Defluviitalea raffinosedens: one gene and its partner. The protein of the gene in region 1 binds, or shares a complex with, the protein of each later gene. Links are inferred from orthologs where the notes say so. Each region holds a gene or a part of one and is shown in the gene's direction. Other genes may lie near its edges. The genes, in order: pcrA and uvrB.

Evidence for each region.
Region 2: the proteins of pcrA (region 1) and uvrB are in contact, whole or in part, in a crystal structure (PDB 7EGT), measured with the Thermus thermophilus proteins. The link is inferred for Defluviitalea raffinosedens from one-to-one orthologs. Residues at the interface, in WP_096412145.1 of Thermus thermophilus: His654, Arg656, Phe657, Gln666, Asp668, Glu669, Lys680, Arg681, Leu682, Ser683, Lys685, Tyr686, Ala687; in WP_096411307.1 of Thermus thermophilus: Glu23, Leu25, Arg26, Asp27, Gly28, Glu29, Arg30, Phe31, Arg55, Glu326, Asp327, Phe328, Glu379, Ser382, Gln383, His398, Gly400, Arg401.

What each region holds. Positions count from the first base shown.
Region 1 is NZ_JAFBEP010000002.1:203,933-207,210, reverse strand. What follows is about bases 1-2,943. They hold pcrA (DNA helicase PcrA), read left to right. Parts: upstream 1-335; coding sequence 336-2,552; downstream 2,553-2,943. Other genes in these bases: JOD07_RS02905 (hypothetical protein), read left to right, coding at 2,769-2,943; JOD07_RS02915 (YerC/YecD family TrpR-related protein), read left to right, coding at 1-276. In the rest of the region: more of JOD07_RS02905, read left to right, coding at 2,944-2,945; NAD-dependent DNA ligase LigA, read left to right, coding at 3,057-3,278. UniProt on the Escherichia coli protein: A helicase with DNA-dependent ATPase activity. Unwinds DNA duplexes with 3'-5' polarity. Translocates on single-stranded DNA with 3'-5' polarity. Initiates unwinding more efficiently from a nicked substrate than double-stranded DNA.
Region 2 is NZ_JAFBEP010000001.1:139,590-142,816, reverse strand. The notes cover bases 102-2,993. They hold uvrB (excinuclease ABC subunit UvrB), read left to right. Parts: upstream 102-500; coding sequence 501-2,486; downstream 2,487-2,993. Other genes in these bases: uvrA (excinuclease ABC subunit UvrA), read left to right, coding at 2,496-2,993; JOD07_RS00655 (mechanosensitive ion channel family protein), read right to left, coding at 102-341. Outside these bases: more of JOD07_RS00655, read right to left, coding at 1-101; more of uvrA, read left to right, coding at 2,994-3,227. UniProt on the Escherichia coli protein: The UvrABC repair system catalyzes the recognition and processing of DNA lesions. A damage recognition complex composed of 2 UvrA and 2 UvrB subunits scans DNA for abnormalities.

The sequences.
Region 1 (3,278 bases):
GCTACGGACCATCTTTTCGAGGCGATTTTACTGCTTGAAAATATAGATGAATGCTATTCATTTTTTGAAGATATATGTACCATTCATGAGATTAAATCCCTGGCACAAAGATTAGAAGTGGCAAAGATGCTAAGACAACGTAAAACGTATTCGGAGATTACTGAGAAAACGGGAGCTTCAACAGCAACTATCAGCAGAGTCAACAGGGCATTGACTTATGGCTCAGATGGATATAATATGGTACTTGATCGATTAGAAAAAAATAATAAATTATAAACCCTTTCCACATTTTGTTGGAAAGGTTTTTGTTTAGAAAAGAAAAAAGGAGAATAGGTATGAATTTAGTAGAGGGTTTGAATCCAAAACAAAAAGAAGCGGTACTGCAGACAGAAGGGCCGGTATTGATTCTGGCAGGAGCAGGTTCTGGAAAAACAAGAGTACTAACCCATAGAATTGCTTATCTTATTCAAGAGAAAAATGTTCTTCCATGGAAGATTCTTGCAATTACATTTACAAATAAAGCTGCTAAGGAAATGAGAGAAAGAGTGGATCAGCTGGTTGGAAAAGGAGCTGAAGAAATTTGGGTAAGTACATTCCATTCAGCCTGTGTAAAAATTCTTAGAAGAGATATAGATAAGATCGGCTATAGCCGTTCTTTTACTATTTATGATACGGCAGACCAGAAGGCACTGATTAAAGAATGCCTGAAAGAATTAAATTACAATGAGAAAAATTATCCTGTGAATTATGTGCTGGGAGAAATCAGCAATCAAAAAAATGAGTTGATTTCTGCCAGTGAGTATGAAAAAAATAGTGCAGGGGATTTCAGAAAAGAAAAATTAGCCCATATTTATACCCTTTATCAGAAAAAATTAGCAGGAAATAACGCCTTGGACTTTGATGACATTATTTTTAAAACCGTAGAATTATTTATTTACCATCCAGATGTCTTGGAACATTATCAAAACAGATTTGAATACATCATGGTAGATGAGTATCAGGATACCAATACTGCCCAGTACAGATTGGTAAGATTATTGGCCTCAAAGCACGAAAATCTTTGCGTTGTAGGAGATGATGACCAGAGTATTTACGGCTGGAGAGGGGCAAACATAAGAAATATACTGGACTTTGAAAAAGACTTTAAAAACGCAAAGGTCATTAAACTGGAGCAAAATTACCGTTCTACCAAGGTAATATTGGATGCAGCCAATGCAGTGATTAAGAATAATTATGGAAGAAAAGCAAAGGCGCTTTGGACGGAAAATGAGCAGGGAGATTTAATAGATGTTCGTGAAACGGAAAATGAACATGAGGAAGCAGAGTTTGTTGCAAATGAAATTGTAAAGCAAATCGAAAAAAGAGGAAAAGAATATAAGGATTTTGCTGTGCTCTATCGCACCAACGCTCAATCCCGTGTAGTAGAAGAACACTTTATAAAACATGGAATCCCTTATCGACTGCTTGGGGGTGTCAGATTCTACGAGAGAAAAGAAATCAAAGATTTATTGGGATATTTAAGAGTGATTTTAAACCCTTCGGATGATTTATCTTTAAAGAGAATTATTAATGTACCCAAGAGGGGTATTGGAGATACAACCATTGGTAAAGTAGAAGAAGTTGCTTCAAATTATGATATGAGTTTTTTTGATGTGATCAGAGAGGATGAAATCGTATCACAATTTGGACGAGCAGCATCAAAGTTAAAAAAGTTTGCAGATTTAATTGGAGTTTTGCAAGCGCAATCCCAGCTGGGAACCGTTATGGAACTTATTGAGAATGTACTGGAACGCACAGGTTATTTAAAAGAGCTGGAAGAAGAAAATACAGAAGAGTCAAAAGAAAGAATACAAAACATCAAAGAATTGATATCTAAAGCAGCAGATTATGATCAAAATGCAGAAGAACCAAGTCTTGAAGGATTTTTGGAGGAAGTTTCTCTTGTGGCGGATATTGATAACTATGATGCAGAAAATAATGCAGTAGTATTAATGACCCTTCATAGTGCAAAAGGGTTGGAATTTCCTTATGTTTTTATTACCGGTATGGAAGAAGGTATCTTCCCCAGTTATATGAGTGTTGTATCCGAAAATGAAGATGCAGTTGAAGAAGAAAGAAGATTGTGCTATGTAGGTATTACAAGGGCAAGGCAAAAACTTTATTTATGTTATGCCAAGTCCAGGATGCTCAGGGGGCTTACACAATATAACAGGGCTTCTAGATTTATTTCCGAACTTCCCCAAGAACTGATTGCCGTCGGAAGCAAAGCCAAAAAGGCAACGGATCCTTTAGCTGGAATAAGACCAAAGAATAAAGTACTGCATACTTATACACCTTATCAGGGTGCTGTATCAAACAACGCCAATAGTTCTTCTGACAATTCTCCTCTGGAATTTGGATGCGGAGATTTAGTGAAACATATAAAGTTTGGAGTAGGAACGGTGGAAGATATTCGCTATGCAGGAGCGGATTATGAAGTTACAGTATTATTCCCTAAATTTGGAAGCAAAAAATTAATGGCCAGACTAGCGAAATTGAAGCTGGTTCAATAAAATTAATTTATAAAAAGTGGAATAAATCGAAGTAATTCTATAAAAAATAAAGATAATCAAAGATAAATGCATTTATTTAATTATTTTGGCAAATTTAAACTCATGGAAAAATTGTAATAAAAAGTAAATTATGTTATAATGCATTCAGTTAATCGATTCAATGAATGATTCCGATTTTCTCTATAGAGACAATATTAACCAGGAAAGTGGGATGTCATGAAGAACGAAAATAGTCCTGAAATTGTGAGATTAATTGAAGTTACAAAGAAGTTTATTGAATTTGCCGGGAAGCTTCTGGATAACGGGAAGATAACGCAGGAGCAGTATACCGCCATGACCCAAAACAAAATTCGTTTTCTTAATGACATGGAGAGAAAATTAATCAGCAAATAAAAATACAGACCAGGGAGTCTGTATTTTTTTTATATATTGTTGTATCATAGAAGAATACAATATATTTATGATGCTCACTACATAAGAATGCTTTATATAAGGAGAAAGAATATGGAAAGTATGAAAAGAATGAAAGAATTGATTCGTATTCTAAACGAGGCGTCTAAAGCGTATTATCAGGAAGATAGAGAAATCATGTCCAATCAGGAATATGATGCTCTCTATGATGAATTGGAAAGATTAGAGAAAGAAACCGGCATTGTATTGGCGGATAGTCCTACTCAGAAGGTAGGGTATGCACTCCTTAGCAGTCTTCCAAAAGTAAGACATAAT
Region 2 (3,227 bases), on another replicon or contig:
AAAGCTAAAATTAAAACCCCTCCTGCAAAATTGGCAAGGCTTCCTTGAAGTGCGAGGCCAATTGCCAAGCCAGCAGCCCCAAGTGCAGTAATGAGCGAAGATTCTTTAACACCTAAAGTAGCAGCTACAGTAACATATAGAATGAGTTTTAATCCAAATCTGGATAAAGAAATTATAAAAGAATGGAGAGACTCATCTGTTTTACTCTTTCCCAAAGAGCGGTCGATGATTTTAACTAAAAATTTAATAAGCCATAATCCACCAACCAGCAATACGATACTTCCAAGAAGCCTTGGACCAAATTCTAAGGCTTTATCAGTCAGTAGATCTATCCAAGTCATTTCATCACCTCATTTTTTAGTTTTATTATGTCTCGTTTTTACCTTTTAGTCAAATCTTATATAAGTTATTTTTTGCAAACATATGTTTTCAAATGCTGTAACATATGCTATAATGAGTGAGTTATTAAGAATAATTATTAAATAGAAGGTGGGTAGAATATGCCAGATTTTCAAATTGTGTCCGAGTATAAACCGACAGGGGACCAGCCAGAAGCTATAGAGAAACTCTCAAAAGCCATCAAAGAGGGAAATAAGTTCCAAACACTTCTTGGTGTAACTGGCTCTGGAAAAACTTTTACGATGGCAAATATTATACAGAATGTCCAAAAACCCACGCTAATCATTGCTCACAATAAAACTTTGGCAGCACAGCTTTACAGTGAATTCAAAGAGTTTTTTCCAAACAATGCAGTAGAATATTTTGTAAGCTATTATGATTATTACCAACCAGAAGCATATATTCCTCAAACGGATACATTTATAGAAAAAGATTCATCGGTTAATGAAGAAATAGACAAACTTCGCCACTCGGCAACAGCTGCTTTGGCAGAGCGACGGGACGTTATTATTGTTGCCAGTGTTTCATGTATATATGGCTTAGGAGACCCTATTGATTACAGTACGCAGGTACTTTCCTTAAGACCAGGAATGGAAAAAAGCAGAGACGAGGTTTTAAGAAAGCTGGTAGATATTCAGTATACAAGAAACGATATGGAATTTACGAGAAGTACCTTCAGGGTGAGGGGCGATGTAGTGGAAATTATTCCTGCAGCTTCTTCTGAACGGGCTATTCGGGTAGAATTTTTCGGAGATGAAATTGATCGGATTTCTGAAATCGATACCTTAACAGGAGAAGTCATTGGATTAAGGGATCATGTTTCTATTTTTCCGGCATCCCACTATGCCATTCCCCAGGACAAGCTGGAAAGAGCTATTCAGGCAATAGAAGAAGAATTGACACAGAGGGTAAAAGAATTAAAGGAACAGGATAAACTTTTAGAAGCCCAAAGACTTGCACAAAGAACGAATTTCGATATAGAAATGATGAGGGAAGTAGGATATTGTTCCGGTATTGAAAACTATTCAAGACATCTTTCCGGAAGACCACCGGGAAGTACCCCCCATACACTCATTGATTACTTCCCGGAGGACTTTTTAATCATAGTGGATGAATCCCATATTACAATTCCTCAGGTCAGAGGCATGTATAATGGGGACAGGGCGAGAAAAACAACATTAGTAGAGTATGGATTCAGACTTCCATCCGCCCTTGACAACAGACCTTTAAAATTCGAAGAATTTGAAAGAAAGATCAATCAAATATTATTTGTGTCCGCAACCCCCTCTACCTATGAGTACGAGCATTCTACTGTGGTTGCAGAACAGATTATAAGGCCTACAGGGCTCCTGGATCCGATTGTAGATGTTCGTCCGGTTAAGGGACAAATTGATGATTTATTTCATGAAATCCAAAAGTGCGTAGAAAAAAAGCAAAAGGTTTTGGTCACCACCCTGACTAAAAAAATGGCAGAAGACTTGACAGATTATATGAAAGAAATGGGTGTTAAAGTAAGATATTTGCATTCGGATATTGATACCCTGGAACGTATTGAAATTGTCAGAGATTTAAGAATGGATGTATTTGATGTTTTAGTAGGCATTAATCTGTTAAGAGAAGGACTGGATATACCTGAAGTATCCTTAGTGGCTATTTTGGATGCCGATAAGGAAGGATTTTTACGTTCAGAAACCTCCCTGATTCAGACCATAGGCCGGGCAGCGAGAAATGCTGAAGGCTGTGTGATTATGTATGCGGATACGATTACGGATTCTATGAGAAAAGCCATATCGGAAACCAACAGAAGACGGCAGATTCAGGATGCGTATAATAAAGCCCATGGCATTGTGCCTAAAACGATTGAAAAGAAGGTCAGAGACTTAATTCGTGCAACGAAAACAGCAGAAGAAGACGAAAGATATACTGCCGAGAAAGATCCGGAATCTATGGACAGAAAAGAACTGGAAGAAAGAATTGTAAAGGTAACGAAGGAAATGAAACAGGCTGCTTCTGATTTGCAATTTGAGCGGGCAGCACAGCTTAGGGACGAACTAATAGAGCTAAAAAAATATTTGCAAGATTTATAGAGGTGGATTATGTCAACGAATAAAATTGTCATTAAAGGAGCAAAGGAACACAATTTAAAAAATATTAATTTAGAAATTCCAAGAGATAAATTTGTAGTATTCACAGGATTAAGTGGTTCCGGAAAATCCTCTTTGGCTTTTGACACCATTTATGCAGAAGGGCAGAGAAGATATGTCGAGTCCCTTTCTGCTTATGCAAGGCAGTTTTTAGGACAGATGGAAAAGCCCAATGTGGATCTCATCGAAGGGTTATCTCCGGCCATTTCCATTGACCAAAAGACCACCAGCAGAAACCCAAGATCTACAGTAGGTACCGTAACAGAGATCTATGATTATCTAAGACTCTTATTTGCCAGAATAGGGGTACCCCATTGTCCGAAATGCGGAAAAGAAATCAAAAGACAGACCCTGGACCAGATCGTAGATCATATTATGGCGCTGCCCCCAAGAACGAAGATCCAGCTACTGGCTCCTGTTGTCAAAGGAAGAAAAGGTGAACATGTTAAGGTTCTGGAAAATGCAAAAAAGAGTGGATTTGTACGGGTAAGAGTTGACGGCATCATCTATGAACTTTCCGAGGAAATTAAGTTGGAAAAAAACAAAAAACACTCTATTGAAATCGTCGTAGACAGATTGGTTGTTAAAGAGGACATGGCAAAGAGGTTAAGCGATTCCATAGAAACGGTTATGAATCTTTCCAATGGTCTGCTATTGGTAGATGTAATCGGGGGAGAAGAACTT